Linked DNA regions of Synechococcus elongatus PCC 6301. Each later gene encodes a partner of the first gene's protein in a complex. Links are inferred from orthologs where the notes say so. Each region holds a gene or a part of one and is shown on either strand. Other genes may lie near its edges.

What was found. The genes of interacting proteins can lie anywhere in the genome.
Region 2: the proteins of accD (region 1) and accB are in contact, whole or in part, in a solved structure (PDB 8UXZ), measured with the Escherichia coli proteins. The link is inferred for Synechococcus elongatus PCC 6301 from one-to-one orthologs.

What each region holds. Positions count from the first base shown.
Region 1 is NC_006576.1:2,285,092-2,291,280, reverse strand. What follows is about bases 1,518-4,398. They hold accD (acetyl-CoA carboxylase, carboxyltransferase subunit beta), read left to right. Parts: upstream 1,518-2,439; coding sequence 2,440-3,357; downstream 3,358-4,398. Other genes in these bases: SYC_RS11325 (helix-turn-helix domain-containing protein), read right to left, coding at 4,006-4,377; SYC_RS11330 (cyclic nucleotide-binding domain-containing protein), read right to left, coding at 3,478-3,867; SYC_RS14015 (hypothetical protein), read left to right, coding at 2,173-2,316; SYC_RS11340 (CTP synthase), read right to left, coding at 1,518-2,067. Outside these bases: SYC_RS11345 (6-pyruvoyl trahydropterin synthase family protein), read right to left, coding at 37-423; more of SYC_RS11340, read right to left, coding at 427-1,517; SYC_RS11320 (proline--tRNA ligase), read left to right, coding at 4,584-6,189.
Region 2 is NC_006576.1:1,670,384-1,673,975, forward strand. What follows is about bases 632-3,347. They hold accB (acetyl-CoA carboxylase biotin carboxyl carrier protein), read left to right. Parts: upstream 632-1,609; coding sequence 1,610-2,086; downstream 2,087-3,347. Other genes in these bases: psbQ (photosystem II protein PsbQ), read right to left, coding at 632-881; efp (elongation factor P), read left to right, coding at 1,011-1,568; SYC_RS08230 (AAA family ATPase), read right to left, coding at 2,052-3,347. Outside these bases: more of psbQ, read right to left, coding at 1-631; more of SYC_RS08230, read right to left, coding at 3,348-3,592. UniProt on the Escherichia coli protein: This protein is a component of the acetyl coenzyme A carboxylase complex; first, biotin carboxylase catalyzes the carboxylation of the carrier protein and then the transcarboxylase transfers the carboxyl group to form malonyl-CoA.

The DNA.
Region 1 (6,189 bases):
CACTCTCTTCAGGCATGAGCGCCATTTTCAATCGCTTTAATCCTCGTAGGTCGCCCAAGAATTCGGTGTTTCTGAGACTGCAACCTTGAGCTGGGTACCCGGCGGCAGCATATTTTTTGTCTTGTCGTGGATGTACTTCGCAATCATTTCCGCCGTCGTCTCATACTCAGGCGGCATCACCTCATTGAGGACACAGTGATCGAGTCCTCCCTTGGTGACATCTTTTTTAGCCCAGCGTAATGTCCGAAAATCCGCCACCATCACTGGATGGGGGCAGTATTCAGAGGGGCTGAGTTCAGAGGCGATCGCTTCAATCCGCACGTGATAGGTGTGACCATGCATTCGCCCACAAGGACCGTCATAGTCCCGAATGCAGTGGGCGCTACTGAAGTGAAATTCAGTACTCAGAGTCCAACGCGGCATAAATTAAACCGTTTCCGCAGGCAGAGGAGCAGGATCCACCAGAGTCAGGTCGCTACCCAACGCTGCTTTGATCAAGCCTTGGAAGAGCGGGTGGGGATGATTTGGACGCGAGACAAACTCTGGGTGGAATTGACAGGCAATAAAGAAGGGATGATCAGGACGCTCGACAATCTCCACCAAGCGGCTGTCGGGCGAGGTGCCACTGACACAGTAGCCACTTTCGAGGAAGAGACTGCGGTAAGCATTATTGAACTCGTAGCGATGACGATGCCGCTCGTAGATGATGTCTTCGCCATAGAGCCGCTGTGCCAAGGAACCAGACTGGATTTTGCAAGGGCAAAGACCCAAGCGCATCGTGCCGCCTAAGTCGACCACGTCCTGCTGCTCAGGCAGTAGCGCAATGACAGGATGGGGCGTTTCTGGGTCAAATTCGGCACTGTTAGCACCGTCCAAGCCTGCCACATTACGTGCCCAGTCAATCACCGCTGCTTGCATCCCTAGACACAAGCCCAAGAAAGGAATCTGGTGATCGCGGGCGAATTGAATCGCGGCGACTTTGCCATCTACCCCACGAGCCCCAAAACCACCGGGGACAACGATGCCATCCACGCCATCTAGATAGGTTGCCGGATCGCCATTTTCGAGATCTTCCGCATCGACCCAGCGCAGCTGGAGATCAGCATCAGCACTAGCTGCCGCATGGCGCAGAGACTCACTGACCGAGAGATAGGCGTCATTCAGTCGCACATACTTGCCCACGATCGCCACTTCAACGCGGCGGCTGGGGTTCTGGAGCTGATGCACCCAGCGTTGCCATTGAGTCAGATCGGGTTGCCGCTGCTCAAGTTGCAGAATGTCGAGCACTTGCTCTGCTAAGCCTTCGCGCTCCAGCATCAACGGCACTTCGTAGATCGAGCTGGCATCCTGCGACGTGATCACCGCTTCTGGTGAAACATTGCAGAACTCCGACATTTTTTCCTTCATGCCGGCCTGCAACGGGCGATCGCAACGACAGACCAAAATATCGGGCTGAATGCCAATCGATCGCAACTCTTTGACCGAGTGCTGCGTCGGCTTGGTTTTCATCTCACCAGCAGACGGAATCCAGGGCACTAAAGTGACATGAATGTAAGCGAGATCGCGACGTCCCACATCCTTACGGAATTGGCGAATCGCTTCTAAAAAGGGCAGGGATTCAATGTCGCCCACTGTGCCGCCAATTTCTGTAATCACCACATCAGGATGGGTGTCTTGGGCAACGCGGTGAATGCGATCGCGGATTTCGGCAGTGATATGCGGAATGACCTGCACCGTGCCACCGTTATAGTCACCCCGCCGTTCTTTGTTGATCACCGCCTGGTAGATCGAGCCGGTGGTGACACTGTTGAGGCGTGACATCGGTGTGTCGGTAAAGCGCTCGTAGTGTCCAAGGTCGAGGTCTGTTTCCGCCCCGTCCGCCGTCACAAACACTTCCCCATGTTGGTAGGGGCTCATCGTGCCGGGGTCGACGTTGATGTAGGGGTCGAGTTTGAGAATCGAAACCGAATAGCCCCGCGACTTGAGGAGCCGCCCCAAACTCGCGGCCACAATTCCTTTGCCGATGCTGGAAACCACGCCACCGGTCACAAAGATGAACTTAGTCATACTCTTCCAGCGTTCAGTCCCAGTCGCTGTTGGCACAGCGATCGACTCTAACATGGCGGGCGGGTCGCAGGCAGTACAATCGGGGCGAACTGTCGCCGAACCCCTATGGATCGCTCCAAACTCATGGCTATTGTGACGGGTGCAATTTCGCTATTGCTGGCGATCGCCTATCTCATCCTCGTACAGATTTTGGATAGCCGTGGCGGCATGCTGCCGGCTCCAACGGATTTGGGGCTGCTCTTGGGGTAAGCCGTTCAGTGAGTTGTGAACCTTGATAGCGACTGGAGTGGAGCGATCGCCGAGCCCTGTTCCGGACTGTTCTGCTCGGTAGCGTGAGTTACCATAGGAAGGCTGTTGAGTCGGGTTCAGACCATGTCGCTCTTGGACTGGTTTGCCAATCGCCGTAAGACCGAACCCGTCGTTCACGACTATCAAGAGCGCGAAATTGCCGATGGTCTCTGGACGAAGTGTGAGTCCTGCGACGCTCTGACTTACACCAAGGATTTGCAGGCCAATTTGATGGTCTGTTTGCAGTGTGGTCATCACCTGCGCATCTACAGCGATGAGCGCATTCGCCAGTTGATCGACCCCGGCACTTGGCAGTTTTTGGATGAAGCAGTTTCGCCCACCGATCCGCTCGGTTTCCGCGATCGCAAGTCCTATAGCGATCGCCTAAAGGAAACCCAAGCCAACACGGGTCTGAGTGATGCGGTTCGCACTGGCGTCGGCTTGCTCGAAGGTCAGCCGGTCGCGCTGGGTGTGATGGACTTTCGCTTCATGGGCGGCAGCATGGGTTCTGTCGTCGGCGAAAAACTGACTCGCTTGATCGAAAAAGGCACCGAGCAGCGATCGCCCGTGATCATCGTCTGTGCTTCCGGTGGGGCACGGATGCAAGAAGGCATGCTCAGCCTAATGCAGATGGCCAAAATTTCGGGCGCACTGGAACGGCACCGCGAAGCCGGTTTGCTCTATCTGCCGATTTTGACCCACCCGACTACCGGCGGTGTCACAGCCAGCTTTGCCATGTTGGGAGACTTGATCATCGCGGAACCCAAGGCACTCATTGGCTTTGCGGGACGGCGCGTGATTGAGCAAACCCTGCGCGAAAAGCTACCCGACGACTTCCAAACGGCGGAATATCTGCAGGCCCACGGCTTCGTCGACACGATTGTGCCACGTACGCAATTGAAGAAGACCTTGGCGCAACTCATTCGTCTGCACCAGCCGCAATCGCCTGAAATGAAGCTGCCCCTGCTCGAATCCTCTAGTCCTGCCACCGCACCCCTCTAGGATTTGGCAACTGAGTTAAGTCAGGGAGTTCAAGTTTCACCCCTCTAGGACAAGGGGCTAAAGCCCCCTGTCTCCTATTGGGCGACAAGGGCGACTGACGTGATGTCAGTAATCGCGCTGCTACTGGCTCGGCTCGAGGCTACCTTTGATCGCCCGCAACCGAGTGCTGAGGCTGGCGATTACATCCAGGGCAAAAACAGGCGAGTTGTGAATCAGGAAGAGAAAGCGTTCGCGGTCCAGAGTTGCTAGCTTGCAATCCGTTGCCGCCACTGCAGTCGAGAAACGCTGATGTTGATCCTGCGCGATCGCGCCTTCACCAAAAACATCACCGGCAGTGATTCGCTCCAGCTCTTGATCGCCCCGCTTAAGTACGACTTCGCCTTCCAGCAGGCCATACATCGTGGTGCCCTGTTCTTCAGCATTGAAGATCACCGAACCCGCAGGCACCAACAGCGGTTCACCGTGCTTCTGCCAAGCTTCCACAATTTCGGCAGGGCGAATACGAGGCATGACAGCATCTCCAATCAGCAACGATCGGGGGTGGCACTCAGCGAGCATCACTCCCTGATCGACCTATAGCAGGCTTAGATTCAGAAGCGGTTAAGACGCAGCGATCCGCAGCCAATTAAGAGGCTTGCGATCGCACTTTTAGGTACCGGAGCTGATCGGATCACCATCGGCGATCGCCTCATCACTGACTTGAATCTGCATGCGAGTCAAATGTCCATTCATCTCCTCATGGAAGATGTGGAGCTTGGCATCTAGCAGCGAGTCCAGACAGGTTTGTTCACCCTCGCAGGCCAAAACTGTTTCGGGTGCTTCAGCCACCAGCAAGTCCCCCGGTTGGCAGTTCAACGCCTGACAGAGGCGATCGAGTTCGTGGGCGGTGAGGGGTGGCATCAACCGCTGTTGAAGCCAGCCTTCGACTAGGGTCAGCGGCAGCCCCGTCACCTCAGCGAGGGACGTCGCATTGAAGCTGCGATCGCGCGCCAGCCGAGGAAGATTCCAGAGAATGGCCATGGTAGGTCCTCTTCTTGGCAGTCTGCCTCTAAGGGTGCCACGCAAAATTTGAATCGGCCGTAAAGGTCAGGGTTTTTCCGCACACTGGAGTCCTCAGTGTTCTTGACGGCTGGGCTGGGTGATAGCAAGTACCACCACTCTTCCAGCACAGTGCGAGCCAAGGGCGCGGTAGGCTGAAGGGTGCTTCTTTGCTCAAGTTTGCTGCCATGCGCCTTTCTCAGATGCTGTTTGTGACCCTCCGCGAGGATCCAGCAGAAGCGGAAATTCCCAGTCACAAATTGCTCTTGCGGGCGGGCTATATCCGCCGGATTGCCAGCGGCATCTACGCCTACTTGCCGCTGATGTGGCGGGTATTACGCAAGGTCTCGCAGATTGTGCGCGAAGAGATGGATGCGACCGGCGCACAGGAAACCTTGTTGCCGCAACTGCAACCGGCGGAACTCTGGCAAGAGTCGGGGCGTTGGGAGACCTACGCCAAGGCCGAGGGGATCATGTTCTCTCTGGACGATCGCCAACAACGGCAGTTGGGCTTGGGGCCGACCCACGAGGAAGTGATCACTGCTGTGGCGCGGGATCTGATTCGTTCCTATCGCCAGCTACCCCAGAACCTCTATCAAATTCAGACTAAATTCCGGGATGAGATTCGGCCGCGCTTTGGTCTAATGCGGGGTCGGGAATTCATCATGAAGGACGCCTACTCCTTCCATGCTGATGAGGAAAGTCTGCGCCAGACCTACGCGGCAATGGATCAGGCTTATCGCAATATCTTCCGGCGCTGTGGTCTCCAATTCCGCGCCGTTGAAGCAGATTCCGGTGCAATCGGTGGTTCTGCCTCGCAGGAATTTATGATTCTGGCGGATGCGGGCGAAGACGAAATTCTCTACACCGAAGATGGGCGCTACGCTGCCAACGTTGAGAAAGCTGTCTCACTGCCTGCGGAAGCGATCGCCTCTGCTTTCACAACTTTTGAAAAGCGAGAAACCCCCGGCACTGACACGATCGCAAGCCTCTGCGAGTTCTTGAAAGCTGATCCAACGCAGGTTGTTAAGCAAGTCCTGTATCAAGCAGTCTTTGATAACGGCAAACTGCTGCCGATTCTGATTAGCATTCGCGGCGACCAAAGCGTCAATGAGATCAAGCTGACCAATGAGCTGACTCGTCGGGCGGCGGACTACGGTGCCAAAACCGTGATTGCCTTGACGGTGCCGGATGCAGAAGCCCTGAAGAAATGGACAGCGGCGCCGCTACCGCTGGGTTATCTCGGCCCTGATCTGGCGGATTCTGCGATCGCGGTTAACGAGAGCATCATTCCCAAGTTCCTACGGCTTGTTGATCCGACGGCGGCAGAACTGCAGAACTTCGTCACAGGTGCCAACGAAGTCAACTTCCACGTAGTCGGCGCGAATTGGGAAACCAATTTCCCGAAACCAGCCGTGGTGGATCTGCGGACAGCCCTAGTCGGCGATCGCGCTCAGCATGATTCCAGCCAAGTGTTGGCATCTGCTCGCGGGATTGAAGCAGGTCACATCTTCCAGTTGGGTCTGAAATATTCCCAAGCGATGGGCGCGACCTTCACCACCGAAAATGGAACTGAGGAACCCTTGTGGATGGGCTGCTATGGCATTGGGGTGTCGCGGGTGGCTCAGGCTGCAGTGGAACAGTCCTACGACAAGGACGGCATCATCTGGCCAGTTGCGATCGCGCCTTATCAAGCGGTGGTGGTGATTCCCAACATCACGGACACGGAGCAGGTCGCAGCAGCTGAGAAAATCTATGCGGATTTGACAGCAGCAGGGATTGAAACACTACTCG
Region 2 (3,592 bases), 620 kb from region 1 along the record:
CGAGCCCAACCCAAAGTGCCAAAAGCGGAGAATGGCAAGACCGGGTTATCGGTATAGCGGCCGAGTTCCTCCAGGGTGGAACCGTAGACCGGCTCGCGATCGCCCTCCACGAGGATTTCCAATGGAATTTGGCGCTCTTGCTTGGTCTTAGGATCGATGAAGCCCGTCTCAGGGCCAACGGGATCACCAATTTGCAGCACGTAAAAATCTTCAGCACGGGTGAAAGGCAGGCCGTTGTAGAAGCCCCGCTGCACTAAATCAACAAAGTTACCGGCAGTGATCGGAGCGCTGTAGCCGTCGACCACAAGGGTCAAGTCACCTTGGGTCGTTTCAACCGCGATCGTGGCCCGACCTTCGAGGCGAGGTAGATTGCGATATTCCTCGGGCACCTCAAAGGGGAAGCGCTCGACCATCAATTCTTCAATCTCACCCACCACTGCAAGGAAGTGGTTGCGAGCTGCTTGAACGTCAGGCTTATTCTTCGCAGCGGTAGCTTCTTCCAGCTTGCTGAGGTCTGTTTTCAGCTCGGCCAAGAGCTCTTCTGCTTGCGATCGCCGCTCTTCTGGCACAGCCGCCAAAATATTTTTCGGGCGCAGATTCAGCACCTTCGACACATGCTTGAGGTTGCGCTCAATCGGTGCCCAGCGCTTAGCGCGGAGGTTATCCGACAGCCCCTCGATGTCTTTTTGGATCTCGCGAATGTCTGGGCTATCGATCGGCAGGGAATAGCGCAGTAAGGCCCGTCCATCGGTGATCGCGTTGCCCGGCGGCAAACCCGCGATCGCGGCGGGGGCGACAGCCAGCATCGGCAACAGCAAAGCGAGGCTGAGAGCCAACAACCCGGGTAGCCAAGCCGCAACGCGACGTGCCAAAGACAGCATGATAGAGCCAGCGAAAGCGTCCAATTCTCTCACTATGCCACAGGGCCTTCGGCCTCCTGCGTCAGAAGCGATCGCCCTGAGCAGTAGAATGTGTTGCGTTCGTTCTCCGCTCTTTCACAGCCGCACGTCATGATCTCTAGCAACGACTTTCGGACCGGAACCACGATCGAAATCGACGGCGCGGTGTGGCGGGTGGTGGAGTTCTTGCACGTCAAACCGGGTAAGGGTTCAGCCTTTGTCCGAACCAAGCTGAAAAATGCCAAAACCGGCAACGTCGTCGAGAAAACCTTCCGCGCTGGCGAAACCGTACCCCAGGCAGTCCTAGAAAAAAGTACGCTGCAGTACACCTACAAAGACGGCGACGATTTTGTGTTCATGGACATGGAGACCTACGAAGAGGGTCGCCTGACTGCAGCCACCATTGGCGATCGCGTCAAGTACCTGAAAGAAGGCATGGAAGCCAACGTAATCACTTGGAATGGTCAAGTGATCGAGGTAGAACTGCCCAACTCGGTGGTCTTGGAAGTAATCGAAACTGATCCAGGTGTCAAAGGTGACACGGCGACCGGCGGTACCAAACCTGCCAAAGTTGAGACTGGTGCTCAGGTGATGGTGCCCTTGTTCATCTCGGTGGGTGAGCGGATCAAAATCGACACTCGCAACGATTCCTACCTCGGTCGGGAGTAAGGACCGATCGCTGTCATCCGAACTGAGAAGGGAGTATCACTGTGCAACTGAACTTCAGCCAACTGCAAGAGCTGCTGACCGTGCTGAGTGACTCAGACATCGCTGAGTTTGACCTCAAAGGTACGGATTTTGAGTTGCACGTGAAGCGCGGCTCGACCGGCGACCCGATCGTCATTGCGGCTCCCACCACGCCCGTTGCTGTCGCTCCCGTGCCCGCTCCCTTACCCGCTCCAACCCCTGCGGCAGCACCGCCTGCTGGACCTCTGGGTGGCGAGAAGTTCCTTGAGATTACGGCGCCGATGGTGGGCACCTTCTATCGCGCTCCAGCACCGGAAGAACCGCCCTTCGTCAATGTTGGCGATCGCATTCAGGTGGGACAGACCGTCTGCATCCTCGAAGCGATGAAGCTGATGAACGAGTTGGAGTCGGAGGTGACGGGGGAAGTCGTCGAGATTCTGGTCCAGAACGGCGAACCGGTGGAGTTTAATCAGCCCCTGTTCCGGTTGCGGCCTCTCTGAGTGCTGTGAGCTGCGACTCCTGGTTCTGTAAAACCACGTGCCAGGTGTCGGCCGCGATCGCCTTCACGCTACTGTCTGCCTCACAAATTAGTCCCTGATCTAGTTCTTCCGTCAGCGCTGCGGTCAGGGCGTTTTTTTGTTGCGGATTAAGCGAACTAAACGGGGCATCAAGGATCAGTAACCTGCTGGAACGATCGGGCTGCTGAGCCAAGAGCTGCACTAAGCTGAGCCGAATGGCGAGATCCAGAAGCACGGCTTCTCCGTCTGCACAGGTGTTGATGCTGCGATCGCCCTGATCGGTCTGGAGGCGAAGCTGCACGCCCGGTGCGCCGCTGGCAGGACTGACGACTTGCCAGAGCAGCTGGCCTTGCTCCCAGCCCCAGCGATCGAGCCAATGCTGGCAGCGCAGTTGGAGATGCCTCAGCCATTGGCGCATCAAGGGAACCGTGAAATCAGCGCGATCGACGAGTGTGGCGAGCTGTTGGGCGGGCTGTTGTTCCTGCTGAATCTGTTGCAACTGCTCGTCTAGACGGGCAATTTGGGCGTGGATCGCCTCAAGATTGCGGCTGGGCGGTAGTTGGGCGATTGCCTGCTCCAGGTTTGTCTGTGCCGCTTGGATTGCTTGTAGCTGGGCTTGGCAGTCTGCGATCGCTTGCTGCAACGGCTGGCGATCCTCGGCAGTGGCGATCGCAGCTTGTTGGGCCAGACTGGCGGTCAAGATTTTCTGCAGTTGCTGAACCTGCGCCTCTAAATCAGCTTGTTCTGCTTGAAGGCGAGGCATGGCCTGTTCAGCTTGCAGGAGTGCTTGGTAGCGTTCGGCAACCTCAGCTTGAGGTGGGGCGGCTTGCGGATCGGTCAGGCCACGTAGACTGGCCTCCACCTGCTGGAGCTGACGCTGTAGTTGCTGGCGGTGCTGGCCGAGGGGACTGTCTGAGAGATGGTTCAAGGCTTGTTGCAGGTCCCGCAGTTGCGTTTCGAGGCGAGGGCGCTCCTGATCCCAGCGCTGCTGCTGGGCCTGGGCCGCTTGCAAGGCGGCATAGCGCTCGGCAATTGCCTGCCACTGGTCAACGGTCTGCTGCGCCAAATTGAGGTCGCGATCGCGGTAGCCTAGCTCCTGAATCTGGCGATCGAGCTGCCGCACCCGCCGTTGCAGATCTGGTGCAAAATCGCCGGCGGCGAGGCTCCGTTCTAGCGTTTGAATCTGCTGATCGAGTTGCTGCAGCTGTTGGGTTTGTTCATCGTGGGCGACTAGCTGAGCTTGCAGTTTGCCTCGTTCTTCGAGGGCTTGGCTGTAGGGCTCCAGATCGACGGCGCGATCGCGATATTCCTGCCGCAGGACCTGAATTTCCCGCTCGGAAACGGCAAATTGTTCGCAGATCACCCAGATCAGGTTTTGAATCTCAGTCTGCTGTTGTTGGTAGCGCTGCTGCAGGTGTTGCCAATGGTCGGGATCGAGGGCCTGATCGCAGAGTGGACAAGTACCGTGGGGGGCGATCGCGCGGGCTT